Linked DNA regions of Methylacidimicrobium sp. AP8. The protein of the gene in region 3 binds, or shares a complex with, the protein of the main gene of each other region. Links are inferred from orthologs where the notes say so. Each region holds a gene or a part of one and is shown on either strand. Other genes may lie near its edges.

What was found. Proteins that work in one complex are often made in the same cells at the same time.
Region 1: the proteins of accD (region 3) and accB are in contact, whole or in part, in a solved structure (PDB 8UXZ), measured with the Escherichia coli proteins. The link is inferred for Methylacidimicrobium sp. AP8 from one-to-one orthologs.
Region 2: the proteins of accD (region 3) and accC are in contact, whole or in part, in a solved structure (PDB 8UXZ), measured with the Escherichia coli proteins. The link is inferred for Methylacidimicrobium sp. AP8 from one-to-one orthologs.

What each region holds. Positions count from the first base shown.
Region 1 is NZ_LR797830.1:1,048,795-1,054,025, reverse strand. Bases 1-3,000 are described here. They hold accB (acetyl-CoA carboxylase biotin carboxyl carrier protein), read left to right. Parts: upstream 1-1,275; coding sequence 1,276-1,725; downstream 1,726-3,000. Other genes in these bases: glp (gephyrin-like molybdotransferase Glp), read right to left, coding at 2,941-3,000; MTHMO_RS04765 (alpha/beta hydrolase), read left to right, coding at 1,812-2,822; MTHMO_RS04775 (hypothetical protein), read left to right, coding at 395-1,303; tmk (dTMP kinase), read left to right, coding at 1-411. In the rest of the region: more of glp, read right to left, coding at 3,001-4,716; molybdenum cofactor guanylyltransferase MobA, read right to left, coding at 4,713-5,231. UniProt on the Escherichia coli protein: This protein is a component of the acetyl coenzyme A carboxylase complex; first, biotin carboxylase catalyzes the carboxylation of the carrier protein and then the transcarboxylase transfers the carboxyl group to form malonyl-CoA.
Region 2 is NZ_LR797830.1:1,799,394-1,804,458, forward strand. Bases 2,232-5,065 are described here. They hold accC (acetyl-CoA carboxylase biotin carboxylase subunit), read right to left. Parts: upstream 4,417-5,065; coding sequence 3,046-4,416; downstream 2,232-3,045. Other genes in these bases: MTHMO_RS08415 (molybdopterin-binding protein), read left to right, coding at 2,232-2,356; thiE (thiamine phosphate synthase), read right to left, coding at 2,372-3,049; tsf (translation elongation factor Ts), read right to left, coding at 4,562-5,065. Outside these bases: purD (phosphoribosylamine--glycine ligase), read left to right, coding at 1-44; protease HtpX, read left to right, coding at 59-967; MTHMO_RS11035 (zinc-binding dehydrogenase), read right to left, coding at 964-1,302; more of MTHMO_RS08415, read left to right, coding at 1,928-2,231. UniProt on the Escherichia coli protein: This protein is a component of the acetyl coenzyme A carboxylase complex; first, biotin carboxylase catalyzes the carboxylation of the carrier protein and then the transcarboxylase transfers the carboxyl group to form malonyl-CoA.
Region 3 is NZ_LR797830.1:517,174-522,087, forward strand. Bases 1-2,778 are described here. They hold accD (acetyl-CoA carboxylase, carboxyltransferase subunit beta), read right to left. Parts: upstream 1,948-2,778; coding sequence 1,054-1,947; downstream 1-1,053. Other genes in these bases: purL (phosphoribosylformylglycinamidine synthase subunit PurL), read left to right, coding at 1-1,037; MTHMO_RS02320 (ComF family protein), read right to left, coding at 1,974-2,648; MTHMO_RS02325 (CPBP family intramembrane glutamic endopeptidase), read right to left, coding at 2,606-2,778. Also shown: more of MTHMO_RS02325, read right to left, coding at 2,779-3,454; MTHMO_RS02330 (acetyl-CoA carboxylase carboxyltransferase subunit alpha), read left to right, coding at 3,611-4,591; ribH (6,7-dimethyl-8-ribityllumazine synthase), read left to right, coding at 4,676-4,914.

The DNA of each region.
Region 1 (5,231 bases), 530 kb from region 3 along the record:
CAGGTCGTCCGGGAAGCCATCGAACCCGCCTTGCGCAACCAATCCTGGGTCCTTTCGGATCGCTTCTCCGACTCGACACTCGCATACCAGGGATCGGGACGGGGCTTTCCGGCCCCCCTCCTCCGCTCGCTCAACGAGATCGCCTGCGCGGGCCTCACCCCGGGGATGACCTTCGTCCTCGACATCTCCTCGGCGGAGGGAAGAGCCCGCATCGCCCGGCGCGCGGCAGCGGGCGCTTCGACCGACCGGATGGAAACGGAGCCGCCCGAATTCTTCGAGCGGGTTCGGGCCGCCTATCGAAAGCTGGCCGAGAGCGAGCCCGGCCGCATCGTGCTCATCGACGCCAGCGGATCCGAGGAGGAGATCGCCACCCGCATCTGGGAGAACGTAAGCCGTGTCTTTGGACTCTGACACCATTCTCCTTCGCCTTCGAGAGGCTTTAGCCGCAGACCGCCTCGCCCATGCCTACCTTCTGCTTGGTTCCTCTTCCGTTCAACTCAAGGCGCTCGCGCTCCGGATCGCCGAACTCTTGCTTGGGCCCCGTCCGGAGATCCATCCCGACTTCCACCTGGTGGAGCCCGAGTCCCGGTTGCGCCGCATTCCGGTGGAACGGATGCGGTCGCTTATGGCGATGCTCGCGCTCAAGCCGTATAGCAGCCGTTTCCGCGTGGCGCTGGTCTGCGACGCCGAGCGGATGTGCCTCGGAGGCGGGGAAGCGGCGAACTCCTTCTTGAAAATGCTGGAAGAGCCGCCCCGGGATGTGGTGATCTTGCTCACCAGCACTCAGCCCCAGATGCTCCTTCCCACGGTCTCCTCCCGCTGCCTCTCGCTGGCTGTGCGGGCGGAGCGACGCGCCACCGCGCCGGAGGATCCGCGGCACGCCCGATTTCTGGCCGACTGGTTTAGTCCGGATCCGGGCCTTCTGCGGGCGTTCCGGCGCGCAGCCCTGCTGGAAAACACTGTGCTCGAGATCCGCAAAGAGATCGAAGGCAAAGTGAGCGAAGCGGACGAGAACGAACCCGAGGAGATCCGTGCGTCGTTCATCGAATCGGAAGTCGACCTCCGGCGCGAGCAGCTGCTGGCGCAACTGGAGGAGGCCTACGCGAAGGCGGCCGATCCGGAACGAGGAGAAGTGCCGGGTCGGGAGATTCGGATCCTCGAGGAGCTGCTGCGGGATCTCCGGGGGGGGCTCGACCCGGGACTCGCATACACCCGAGCTTGCCTCGAGATCGAGGGGTCGACCAAGATGAGCCCATCTCCCCGTAGGGAACCTTCATGGATACGAAAGAAATTGCCGAACTGATCGAGTTGATGGCCAAAGGGAACCTTTCGGAGCTCGAGGTGGAGCGCGAGGGATTCCGGATACGGCTCCGAAAGGAACCGCCGCCGGCCGCGGCCCACCCCCATATCGTCTATCCTTCCCACGCCGCGCTCGTCCCGCCCGAAAAGCTCAAGGAGCTGGCAGCGCCCGCGGCCGAAACCATCCGCGAGATCCGTTCCCCCATGGTCGGCGTTTTCTACCGTTCTCCCTCGCCCGACTCGGCCCCCTACGTCGAGGTTGGCCAGGAGGTCAACGAAAACACGGTCGTCTGCATTATCGAGGCGATGAAGGTCATGAACGAGATCAAGGCCGAGATGCGCGGCATTATCACCGAGGTCCTCGCCGAAAACGGCAAGCCGGTGGACTTCGACCGTCCCCTCTTTCGGGTTCGCCCGTTGCCTTAGGCGCCCTTTTCGCCCAACGGAAGGACGGTCGCCGCGAACTGCCTACCGCCGCTTGCCTTCCGCCCCTCCTTGAGCGATTCTTTGTCGTGCTCGAGGGCGAGGCGATGGGCAAGGAGGAGAACGCAGCGGAAATTTTAGCCTCTCAGTCGGCCGCGGACCGGCCGCACCCCCTGGTTGCGGCTGTTTTCCCCGGCGGGACGAAGCGCTTCCTCGCGGCGGTAGGGCTTCTCGGTCTGCTCGCGGCGCTCTTCGCCGGGCTCAAGTGGTACATCGACTCTCTGGCCCGAGTCGCGGTCACCGTCCCCCCGCACAGCTTCCTTAGCATCACCCCCGCCCTGGCCGGCATCCCCTACGAAGACTGGCGGATCACAAGCGAAGACGGACTCCAGCTGGCGGCCTGGTTCGTTCCGCCCGAGGGCACCCCGACCAAGCCCCCGCTCATCGTGGTGCACGGACTCGGAGCCAGCAAGGAATTCCAGATCAACTACATCGTGTTAGGACACCGGCTCGGTTTCCCTGTGCTCGCCGTCGACCTCCGGGGTCACGGGCAGAGCGAGAGGACCATAACCACCCTCGGGTGGAAAGAGCCGGATGATCTCAAGGCCTGGACGGATCGATTGGCCGGCAAGGGGCTCTCGCATCCGCTGGTGTGGGGAACCTCCCTCGGTGCGGTCACGGCCTTGCGTTTCGCTTCCGAGGACCCGCGGGTAGCTGGGGTGATCGCGGACGCCCCCTTCGACAACCTGCGCAACTCGATGGCCGTCCACGCCCGGCTCTTCTTCGGCCTTCCCGCCTTTCCTTTTGTCGATCTCGTCTCCTGGGAGCTCGAGCGGCTCTATTCCCTCGACCCGAGCAAGGTCGACTGCGTGGAAGCCGCTCGGCACATTCATGCGCCGATTCTTGTCCTCGCGGCCGAGGAAGACCGCCGGATGCCGGTCGACGTCGTGCATAAGATCTACGATGCTGCGCCGGAGCCGAAACGGTGGTGGGTGATTCCTCATGCCTCCCACGAGGAGCGGACCTTTGCCTCCGACTTCCGCCGTGTCGTCACCGATTTCCTCGAATTTGCGGCCGCCTATCCGGCGACCGCCCGCTGACCACCGTTTCCCTCCCCGAAGGGAAGCGGCGCCCCTCCATCGGTCCGGGCATCCTTCGCCTCGTTCCCGCCATGGACGGCCGGCGGAAATCACGCTTCTCCTCCGTATTCCCTCCCCTTTACTTCGGCAAAAAGATCACCTCGACCGGCTCGCCGACCTCGACGCATTCCGACTCCTCCGGCAGGAGAGCGAGGAGATCCGCGGCGGCGGCGGGAAGAAATCCCGCGGCATCGACCGTGCTGACGGGGGCGAAGGCGGCCTCTCCCTTCGTCCCGAGGGCGAGGCGACCCGCCCAATACTCCGTGCGGCCCGCTTTCTTCGGAATCCGGGAAAGCGCGGGCAGCCGCGCCCTTTCTACCGGCTCTCTCTCCCCCATGGCCGATCGGACCCGCGGGCGGATCAGATCGTAGTAGAGGACGAAGACCGCAGCGGGCGTTCCGGGCAGGCCGAATAGGGGTTTGCCTCTCCACCGGGCGAAGAGAAAGGGGCGCCCGGGCTTGACCGCGATCTGCCGGATGACGACGGCGTTCCGCTCCGCGAGGAGCTTGCCGACGTAATCGCTTTCCCCGGCGGAGACCCCGCCGGTGGTTACCAGCAGATCGGCCTTTTCCGCGAGAGCATCGAGCCTCTCCTCCAAAACTCGGCTATCGTCATCGACGATTCCCTCATCGACCAGCACGACCCCGAGCTCGGCGAGCGCGGAGGAGAGAAAGGCCCGATTGCTGTCGTAGATCTCCCCGTGGCGGAGAGGTGCACCGACTGGCCGCAGCTCCCGGCCGGTGCAGAGGAGCCCGACGCGAAGCTTGGGATAGACCGGGACCGTGTCCTGTCCGGCGGCGGCGAGCAGCGCGAGCGCCCCGGGGCCGATCCGGGTGCCCGCGCGCAATAACTCCTGGCCCCGCAAGAAGCTCTCTCCTCTTGCCCGCACGTTTTCCCCCGCCCGCCGGCCCGCGGGCAAGATTACTCGGTCGCCGTGAAGAACAACTTCTTCTTGAGGGATCACCAAGTCGGTCCCCTCCGGCAGAACCGCCCCCGTGAAAATGCGCACGCAACTCCCTTCCGGCGGAACGCCGGCAAAGGGAGCTCCCGCCGCGGCCGTCCCTGCGACGGAGAACGCCCGACCCTCCTCGCCCAGCTCGGATGCTCTCACCGCATAGCCGTCCATCGCCGCCGTCGGTGCCAAGGGGAGATCGAAGGGAGAAACGAGGTCCCGTGCCAGGACGCGTCCGGCGCTTTGCGACAGGCTCACCTCTTCGGCAGCGTTCGGCCGATCCGCCGCCATCGCCTCCCGAAGCTTTCTTCGCGCCTCCTTGAGCGGGATCGCGCCTTTCGGAGTCGATGCCGAACCCCTGCAGCCCCCATCGGAGCGCGGGAACAGGCCGCACGCCCGGAGAATCAGCGCGGCGATCCCTTCGGCATCGTTCCGGTCGAAGGAGAGCACGCCTTCGGGAAGCACAGCTCCATCCCCTTCGGAGGCCACGGCGAGAAGATCGGGATCGTTGCGACAAAAAAGCTGACCTAAAGATGGCACGAAGAGCTCGATCTTCGGCACCCCTTCCGCCCGAAACCCTTCGATGAGGAGCAGGTCGACCGGTGTGGGGCCGAGGAGCGCGATCGCCTCCGCAATCTCCGGTTCCCTCGGCGGGGCCAGCTCTTCGATCCGGGCTAGCCGGGTCGGACCGACGAGAAGGACCGGGTTTGCGCCCGCCTCTCGCAAGCGCCGGCTGTCCTTTCCCGGGTAATCGATCTCGAAACCCTTGTGGGCATGCTTGATCGCAGCGACACGGATCCCTTTGGCCCTAAGGATCCGCAGAACCGAGCAGAGAAGGGTCGTTTTGCCCGCACCGCTCCGTCCGACGAATGCGATGGCCGGAGGCCTCCACCCTTGACTCACCGCGCCTTCCGCTCCGCAGCCGCCCTCTGCAGGATTCGCTCCCAATCCTCCGGCGCATTCACGTTCCAAAAATCGGCGGGTCGATCGGAAAAATCAACCGCCGCAGCCCCGATCGAGCGTAGAAACTCTTCGGCTCTCCGCTCTCCCCGGTCCAGAAAGTCCCGCAGGGATTCCGCGCACCGCCTCTCGAAGAGCGCGCAGAGAAACTGTCCGCGCGCCCCGTCGTGCGCGAAGGCGCCCCTTGCGCCCGTGGCGTTCATTCTGAGGAAGAGCCGCACGACCAAGTCGTCCGGCAGGAACGGCGAGTCTCCCGGAGCGGCTAGAAGAAGCGACAAGTCCGGCGGGAGAGCCTCCCAGGCCGCTTCGACGCCGGCCAAAGGACCAGTGCCGGAGCGCCGGTCGGGAAGAACCGGCAGCCCCGCGGCCGCATAGCGGTTGCTTTCCCGATTGGCGCTGACGGCGATCCAGCTCACCTGCGGCCGCAGCCGCTCCGCGGCATGGACCCAGAGAGGCTT
Region 2 (5,065 bases), 1.3 Mb from region 3 along the record:
ATCTGTCGGCCGACCCGCCCGCCTTGCTTTCCCACCGACCCTGAATATACTACAGCCCATGATCAAGCGAATTTTGCTGCTGACCCTCACCAATGTCGCGGTCCTAGTGCTGCTGACGGCCGTCATTTCGGTCTTGCATCTGGACCGGTGGCTCACCGCAGCCGGGATCAACTATCCGCTGCTGCTGGCCTTTTCGTTGGTCGTCGGCTTCCTCGGAAGCTTCGTCTCGCTGGCCATCTCGAAATGGATGGCCAAGGCGGCCTATGACATCCAGGTCATCGATTCTCCCCAGACCGAGGGCGAGGAATGGCTGGTCAACACCGTGCGGGAGCTCGCGGCCCGCGCCCGCATCGCGATGCCGGAAGTCGGCATTTACGAGAGCCCGGAAGTCAATGCCTTCGCCACAGGTCCTTCGCGATCCAATGCGCTCGTCGCGGTCAGCACCGGGCTTCTTTCCCAGATGGATCGCCGCCAGATCGCAGGGGTTCTCGGTCACGAAATCACGCACATCGCCAACGGAGACATGGTCACCATGGCCCTCCTCCAAGGAGTCGTGAATACCTTCGTGGTCTTTCTGTCGCGGATCATCGGGTTTGCGATCGATAGCTTCCTCAACCGGGGCGAAGACGAGCGCCGGGGCGTGGGTATCGGCTTCTACTTCGGCATGTTCCTATCCGAGATCGTCTTAGGCTTGCTCGCCTCCTTGATCGTCGCCTGGTATTCTCGGCAACGGGAGTTCCGGGCCGATGCGGGAAGCGCCAGGATCGCCGGCCGAGGGGCGATGCTCTCGGCCCTGCGGGGCCTCCAGGCCCTGACGGAAGGCGAACCGGTGCTCGACGAGCGCTCGGCCAGCCTGAGCGCCTTCAAGATCAATGGGAGGGCAGGCGGCTTCCTCGCGCTCTTGGCTACCCATCCTCCCCTGGAGGAGAGAATCGCCGCCCTGGAACGCCTCCCGGAGACGGCTTAGCCGTCTGCGACCGCAGCCGGGGGAACCAGGATGATCTTCCCGAAGGCTCCCGGCTCCATCACGAGCCTCTGCGCCTGCGCCGCGGCGCTCATCGGCAGGAGAGCGCGAATGACGGGCCGGAGCACCCCGTCCTGTCGCCGGGCCGCCACCCCCGCCGCGATGATGCGCCGTTCGGCGGGAGAAGCCGAGAAGAGCGACATCCCCAGGATGGAAAGATCCCGGGGAATCCATCCCCGCGGGTCGATCTCGACCAGGCCGCGGCAACCGATGACGACCGCCTTTCCCCCGGGGCCGGTAATGTCGCAATCCTTGCCGAGGTTGGCATTTGCCAACATTTCCGGCACGACATCGGCTCTTTTTCCTCCGGTGATCTCCAGGAACCGGCGGAATGCTCGGGCAAGCGGTGATCCAGGGCATAATGGGCGCCTTTCCGGGCGATAAGACCTCGCCCTTCCTCCCCGCCCGCCGCCCCGATGACGACCAGTCCGGCAGAGCCCGGGCGAGCTGAACCGCCGCCAGGCCCAAGCTTCCGCTACCACTCGGCCGGCATACGAGCCCGTTTTCTCCCGCAGGGAAAAATAGACGCGGTCTCCCGCGCGGAAGCGGCCGACTTCGTCCCCGCTTCCTCGACCCGACCGGCTCCGTCGAACCCCGGGATCAGGGGCAACGCAACGCCGTAATGCCCGCCGCAGCGAATAGCGACGTCGATCGGATTGACTCCTGCCGCGCCTCCACCGAGACAAGGATCTCGCCGGGCCTCGGACGCGCTTCCTCGCACTCCTCCCAGGACAGAACCTCCGCGCCTCCGAACCTTTTCATGTCGACGGCGTGCCTGCGCCCGATCCTGAATGCGGCCGGAGGTCGAGACAAGGCCGGTCTTACCGGAGTGGAGGGTGATTCGCCAAGCAACCCGATTTTGACTTCCCCCGCGGCAAAAAACCCCCTAAGGTGCGGTTCGTTATGCAGACCAGCGCGCGCAACTGTTTTTCCGGCAAGGTGGTGGGCATTAAAAAAGGGCCCATCCTCGCCGAGCTGGAAATCGCCGTCAGCCAACAGACCTTGGTCGTTTCGCACATCCCCTTCGCCACCCTCTCCGAGATGGGGCTGGCCGTCGGTTCCCCGGTGCGAGCCCTCATCAAGGCTTCCCAGGTGATCCTGTTCTCCGAGGACCCCGAGCTTCGTCTGAGCACGCGAAACCGGTTCTGCGGATCGGTGTCCGCCCTCCACCAGGGTGCTGTCAACACCGAGGTGATCGTCCAGATCGAAAACGACCTCTCCCTGGTTGCGATCGTCACCAACGAGTCGGCAAAGGAACTCGACCTCCAGGTCGGCGGCCGAGTAGGCACCGCGTTCACTCCGTCCAGCGTGCTGCTCGCCGCCGAGGCGTAGCCGAGCCGCGCCGGGCTAGCCTCCCGCCAAAAGGCCCTTCGGGCCGAGCATCGCCGCGACCTCGCGGCAATATCCCTCGATATCCGGAGCCTGCAGTATCGCCGAGACCATCACGACTCGATCCCCCCCGGCGTCCATCACCTCGCGCAGATTCTCCTTCCGGATTCCTCCGATGCAGAAGAACGGCTTCTTGATCCTCCGCCCCACTTCTCGGATCAGGGGCAGACCGACGGGCCGGGCTTCCGGCTTTGTCGGCGTGGGGAAGATGGGCCCCACTGCAATGTAGTCCGCCCCGTCCCGCTCCGCGGTTAATGCCTGCTCGAGCGAATGCGTCGACCTTCCGATTAGCTGGCCCTCCGCTAAAATCCGGCGCGCCTCCTCGTTCCGGAGATCCTCCTGACCGAGGTGTACGCCGTCCGCGTTGCTCCGGCGCGCCAGCTGGGGCCAGTCGTTGACGAAAAAAAGGACCCCACCCGCCTCGGCGATCCCTTGCAAAGCGACGGCGAGCCGCTCCACGGACTGCGGCGCGCAACCTTTTGCCCGCAGCTGGAGGATGTCGATCCCTCCGGCTACCATTTTCTCGGCCGCCGCCAGCGGGTCGCGCGTCCCTAGCACCCCCAGATCGATAATTCCATAAAGGCGTGCCTGCCGAAGCCGCAGCTTGCGCAGCCACCGTCTTTCTTCCGGGTTCACGGCCGCTCTCCCCTTTCCGCGCCCTTGGAAGCCAGCAGCCGCGGCAGGAACGCGGTCGAGTAGCAGCCCCGGCGGAAGTCGGGGTCTTGAAGGATGGCCTTCCCCAAGGGGACTGTCGTCTTGACCCCTTCGAGCACAAACTCGTCCAAAGCCCGCTCCAAGCGCGCCAAGGCATCTTCCCGCGTCTGGCCAGAAGCAATGATTTTTGCTAGCATCGAATCGTAGTAGGGGGGGATCGTCGCTCCGGGAAATAGATGGGAATCGACTCGGACGCCCGGGCCGCCGGGGAATTGCAGCGCTTCGATCCGCCCGGGAGACGGCCGAAAATCCTGCCAGACATCCTCGGCGTTGATGCGCATCTCGATTGCGTGCTGCACGGGTTCCCGTCCTTCCCAACTCCTGTCCAGCGGGTAGCCCGCGGCGATCTTGATCTGCTCCTTCACCAGATCGATCCCGTAGGCCTGCTCGGTTACCGGATGCTCCACCTGGATGCGGGCGTTCATCTCGATAAAGTAGAAATTCCCCGCTCCGTCTACGAGGAACTCGACCGTGCCCACGTTTTCGTAGCGGATCGACTCCGCCAAGCGTACGGCTGCCCGGCCCATTTTTTTTCGCAGCCCGGCATCCAAGATCGGCGACGGCGCCTCTTCCAAGAGCTTTTGATTCTTCCGCTGGATCGAGCAGTCTCTCTCGCCCAGATGGATGACCCGCCCCTTCTGATCCCCGACGACCTGAATCTCGACGTGGTGGGGATCCTCGATCAGCTTCTCCACGTAAAGGCTTCCATCCCCGAAGGCCTTTTCCGCTTCGATCCGCGCAGCATGAAACCCTTGCACGAGGCTCACCTCGTTGTGGGTCACCCGCATGCCCTTTCCGCCACCCCCGGCCACAGCCTTGAGCACGACCGGGAAACCGATCCGTCGCGCGGCCTTCAACGCTTCCTGTTCGCTTTCGACGATCCCTTCGCTCCCGGCGGGAACAGGAACGCCGATCTTCCGGGCATGGAAGCGGGCCTGCACCTTGTTGCCGACCTTCGCGATCGCGGACGCCGACGGCCCGATGAACCGGATGTTGCAGCTGGCGCAGATCTCGGCGAAGTTGGCGTTTTCCGCAAGAAATCCATATCCCGGATGAATGGCATCCACATCCCCGATCTCTGCGGCGCTGATGATCCGATCGACACGGAGGTAGCTCGACGCCGCCGGGCCGGGTCCGATGCAGATGGCCTCGTCCGCCCAACGTACCGCCAAGGAATCCCGATCCGCATCCGAATAGACGACCAAGGTCCTCACCCCGAGCTCGCGACAGGCCCGGATGATCCGGACGGCGATCTCCCCTCGGTTCGCAATGAGGACCTTGCTAAACATGCCTATGGCTCGTCCCTGCCTTGGCCGTCGCTTCCGGGCGGAAACAGGCCTGCCGACGCTTCGGATACCGGGGAGAACTGGCTTCCTCTCTTTGCGACCGGAATGCAGTCATCTTTCGGGGAAGCTCCCCCGGATCTCTCCGCAATCAGGACAAAGGCTCGCCTAGTTGGTAGCGGACAAACCGCCGAACGACGATATTTTCCCCGATCTGGCCAATCTTCGCCGCCAGCACGTCGCGCACCGTCGCGTTCTGATCCTTGATGAAGGCCTGCTCCAGGAGGCAGTGCGTCGCAAAATACTTTTCCAGCCTTCCGGTCACGATCTTCTCCAAGATCGCGGCAGGCTTTCCGGCGTTCTCGGCGGCAATTTCCCGGCGCACCCGCTCGATTTCCGCTTCGGGCACCTGGTCCCGGCTCACATAGCGGGGATTCGCGGCGGCGATTTGGAGGGTGATATCCTTGACCAGATCGCGGAAAGCGGAGTTCCGGGCCACGAAGTCGGTCTCACAGTTCACCTCCACAAGAACGCCTACCTTCTCCCCGACATGAATGTAGGAAGCGATGACCCCTTCCGGGGTTTCGCGCGCGGACTTTTTCTGCGCCTTGGCGATCCCCTGCTTCCAGAGCCACTTCTCGGCAGCCTCCAACTC
Region 3 (4,914 bases):
CGGCCTGGCTGGCGCTGGCGGCTCTGCCCTCCCTGGCTTCCAAGGAGTGGGTCTGGCGGCAATATGACTGGATGGTCGGGATCCGCACCGTGGTGGGGCCCGGGCGGGCGGATGCGGCGGTCCTCCGTCTTGTCCTGGACGGCAGGAACAAGTTTTTGGCCTTCACCGTGGACGGGAACGCCCGGTTTGCCGCGCTCGATCCCTACACCGGCGGGCGGGCGGCGGTCGCCGAGGCGGTCCGGAACCTCGCGGTCACGGGGGCCCGGCCGCTGGGAATTACCGACAACCTCAACTTTGGCGATCCCTACCGGCCGGAAGCTTTCGGAGAGTTGCGGGGTGCGGTCGAGGGGATGGCGGAAGCCTGCCGGGCCTTCGGCCTTCCGGTGACCGGAGGCAACGTGAGCCTCTACAACGAGTCCCCCGCAGGGGCGATTCTGCCCACCCCGGTGGTCGCCGCCGTCGGGCTGATCGGTCGACAGGAAGAGATCATTCCAATGGGTTTTCAACGGGAAGGGGAGCTGCTCTATCTCCTCGGAGGATGGGGGAGCGGGATTGCGGGGTCGGCCTACGCCTGGGAGCTGCTGGGTTGGCGGGAGGGGGCCGCCCCGGAGGTCTGCTTGCCCGCGGAAATCGCGCTAGCTTCCGCGCTCCGGTCGCTCGGAGCCCGGGGGATCGTCGCGAGCGCGCACGATCTCTCCGACGGAGGGTTGGCGATCGCCCTCTTGGAATGCGCCTTGGCTGGAGAAGGGCGCTTGGGCGCCGAAATCAGCCTGCCGTCCTCGCCGAGCGCGGAAGAGCTTCTCTTCGGGGAGAGCCCGGGTAGGGTGCTGCTGACCGTAGCCGCCGAGGCGGGGCCGGCAGTCGAAGAGGAGTGCATGCGCCGGGGGGTCGAGGCGCGCCGGATCGGACGGGTGGCGGGATCCGGCTTCCGGATCGATCGCGGTCCGGAGCGGATGGAGATCGAGGTCAAGGAGCTGGAGCGGATCTGGCGGGGTGCCCTTCCTGCGCTCATGGATCCCCAGGCCGAGTTTGCCTAGCGGGGCGGCCGGAAGCCTACTCGGCCCGGCTCCTCCCGCGGGCCGGCTCCTCCCGGCGGACGGAAGCCGGGGCCAGGTAGTCGAGGAAGGAGGAGATCACGGCGCGGAGGCGGTGCCGGTGGACGATCTGATCGATGAGCCCCTTCTCATACAGGAACTCCGCGGTTTGAAACCCTTTGGGGAGCTCCTGGTGGGTCGTTTCCCGGATGACGCGGGCTCCGGCAAAGCCGATCATCGCGCGGGGTTCGGCCAGGATGATATCCCCGAGGGAAGCAAAGCTCGCCGTGACACCGGCCATCGTCGGATTGGTCAAAACGGAGAGAAAGGGCATCCGGGCCCGCTTGAGCCGGCCGAGGGCGGCGCTGGTCTTGGCCATTTGCAGAAGGCTCAACATCCCCTCGTACATCCGGGCGCCGCCCGAGGCCGAAACGATGATTACGGGCATCTTCTCCCCGGCGCCGCGCTCGATGGCCCGGGTGATCTTTTCCCCCACGACCGAGCCCATGCTCCCGCCCAAGAACCGGAAGTCCATCACCGCAAGGGAGACCGGTTTTCCTGCGATGCGCCCTACCCCTGAGATCACCGCATCGGAGAGCCCGCTCTGCTTCCGGTAATGGGCCAGACGGTCGGCATAGCTGCGCACGCCTTGGAAACGGAGGGCGTCGACCGAGAGGAGGCCGGCGTCGGCCTCTTGGAAGCTTCCGGGATCGACCAGGAGGGCGATCCGCTCCCGGGCGGAAAGGGGGAAATGGTGGTGGCAGTGCTTGCAGACGCGTTGATTCTGATCCAACTCCTTGGTGTAGAGCATCTGCTCGCAGTCCGGGCACTTCACCCAGAGCCCTTCGGGAATGTCGCGCTTGGGGCCGGAGGGGATACGCGGCGCGGGGTGGGGATTATGGCTCTTGTTCATGGGAAGCGGGGGATCGGCCGCGGGCGCTAGGATCGTGCGACAGCCAGGACGCAGACCGTCCTCGCTCCGTTCTCCCGGAGCCGCGCCGCCGATTCGCGCACCGTCGCCCCCGTCGTGATCACGTCATCGATCAATAGCAGGTTTTTGCCGGCGGGGTCAAAATTCCTTTTCGGCTGGAACGCCCCGGAGAGGTTGTGCTCTCGCCGGGGAGAGGGCAGTCCCGCTTGCGGCGGGGTCGGACGGACCCGGCGCAACGCGTTGCGGACGGGAATACCCTGCCGCTTCCCGAGGAGGCGGGCGAGCTCCTCGGCTTGGTTGAATCCGCGCGACCGCTCCCGAACCGGATGGAGGGGAACCGGAACCAGGGCGTCCCACGGCAGGGTGGCCGCGTAGGTGCGGAAGCCGATTTCGAGGAGGTCGGAGAGCCAGGGGAGCCGATCGATCTGCTTCCGGTACTTAAGCCCCAGGATCGCCTCCTGCACCGCGCCGCCGTAGCGGCAAGCCGCGCGCGCCCAGAGAAAATCGGGGGGGCTCTCCCGGCAGCGGGCGCAGAGTACAACTCCGGGTGCGGCGCAGCGCCGGCAGAATGGGGGCAGCTGCTCCGGGACCGGCCCTTCCTCCGAGCGCGGGGGAAAGACCAAGTCGAGCAGGTCTTCGGCTAGGCGGCCCGTCCAGGCTGCCGCTGTCCATAGCCGATCCATAGGAGGAGTCCGAAGGTCGCCAGGATCGAGGGGGCCCACCACCCGCCGGGAGGGCCCTCGGAACGGGCCGCCAAGCCGTAGAGGAGGGCGACCCAGGCCGCGTGGATGCCCGCCGGCATCCAAAGGGTCCCGGTGACCAGATAGGCCGTCGCGAGAGCCGCCCCGACCGAGAAGAGAAGAAGGCCGTGGGCGTCGGCCCAGGACAGGGAGAGGATGGGAGCCAGGTGCGCGCGGAGGAGCTCCCAGCCGGAGAGGAGGGTCGGCGGGCTTTCCGGAGCCGGCGGGGAGGAGCGCAGGTAGTGGGCCAGGCAGAAGAGGAGGGAGCTAGCCAGGATCGCGGGCAGACGGCCGAGGCCGCGCAGCAGGACGGAAAAGAAGATCCCGCGGAAGAGAATCTCCTCGGTGAGGCCGATCAAGAGCCCGCGTCCGGTCCAGATCCCAAAGGCGTCCGGGCTCCAGTGGAGTGTCGGCGGGTGTCCGGAAAGAGCCGGGAGGAGCAGGGGCAAGAGGCAGGCCAGCCCCGAGGCGAGGCCGAGCAGCCACCCCCGGAGGAACGGACCGAGGACCGGCCGGGCGAAGCCGATGTCGCTCCAGGAGCGGATGCCCATCGGCTTCCGGAAGGGGAAAAGAAGAAGAAGGGCGGAAAACTCGAGCAGGCGCCGGAAGTACCGCCCGGGGTGGGCGGGATAGACAGGGCTCAGGAGGGCATAGGCGGCCGGGGTCAGCAGCGCGGCCGCCAGGAAGATCGTGACCAGGTAGGCGAGGAAGGCGGGAAGGGCAGAGACGGATCGCTCGCGGGGAGGCATGGACGGCTGTGAGCATTCGGGGAACGGGGGACGGTCGCAAGCAGAATGGGGGAAATTCGAAAGCGGCGGGGCCGGCCGGAGGAAAAAAGGGGAGGCCGCCGAGCGGGCGTCCTCCCTTTTGCATTTTTTCTGATGCGCGTGTCGCCCCCGCCACCTATGCTTCAAGGGAAGGTGACGACGACACCCCTGGAATTCGAGAAGACCATTTGGGAGATGGAGCGCGCGCTGGAAGCCATGAAGGCCCGGGCCAAGGAGGATCCGGCCGCTTTGGCCGAAGAGGTCGCCAAGCTCGAGAAGGAGCTGGGGGAGGCGCGTCAGGCCGTCTACACCCGCTTGACGGCCTGGCAGCGGGTCCAGATCGCCCGCCATCCCCAGCGGCCGTACACGCTCGATTTCCTGGAGCGGCTGGCCCCGGGCTTCCTCGAGCTCGGCGGCGACCGTGCCTTCGGCAACGACGCCGCGATGGTCGCCGGCCTCGCGACCTTCGGCGGCCGGAAGGCGGCCTTCGTAGGCCAGCAGAAAGGGAGAAACCTCAAGGAGAACCTGCGGCGCAACTTCGGCTGTCCCCATCCGGAGGGCTATCGCAAGGCGCTGCGGGTGATGCGGCTGGCCGCCACGTTCGGATTGCCGATCGTGGCGTTCATCGACACGCCCGGCGCCTATCCGGGGGTGGGAGCAGAGGAGAGGCACATCGGCCAGGCGATCGCCCAAAATCTGCTCGAGATGTCGGAGCTGCCGGTGCCGATCGTCGCGGTCGTCTTGGGAGAAGGGGGCAGCGGGGGGGCGCTCGGGATCGGAGTCGCCGACCGGATCCTCATGTTGGAAAACGCCTATTACTCGGTCATTTCCCCGGAGGGGTGCGCCGCGATCCTTTGGGAAAGCCGAATCCACGCGCCGGAGGCGGCCGAGGCGCTGCGGCTGACCGCCCAGGATCTCCACCAGATGGGGCTGATCGACGAGATCGTTCCCGAGCCGGAAGGAGGAAGCCACCGGGATTGGGACAAGTCCGCGCAACTGCTGGAGGGCGTTCTCCTTCGCACCCTCGAGGAGGTCTGCGCCCTGGATCCGGGGACGCTGGTGCGCCGGCGGTACGAGAAGATCCGCCGGTACGGCGTCTGGGAAGAAAAGGGCGATTAGGCATGGGGCGGTGCCGAAGGTTGCGGGGCTTCCCGCCTGCGTCCCTGGGAGCCTCCGCCGGGAAAATATCATGTTGTACTGCTTATGCGTTTTGCCATCGTAGCCAGCACCTACCATTCCGAATTCTGCGATGCCCTGGTGGCGGAGGCCGAAGCGGAGCTAAAGGGCCATGAGCTGATCCTCTGCCGGGTGCCGGGGAGCTTCGAGATCCCGCTCCAAGTCCAGCGGTTGGCCCGGACCGGGGAATACGACGCGATTCTTGCCTTCGGCGTGGTCTGGCAGGGGGAGACCGCGCACGCGCAGGAGATCCTGCGCGCGGTGAC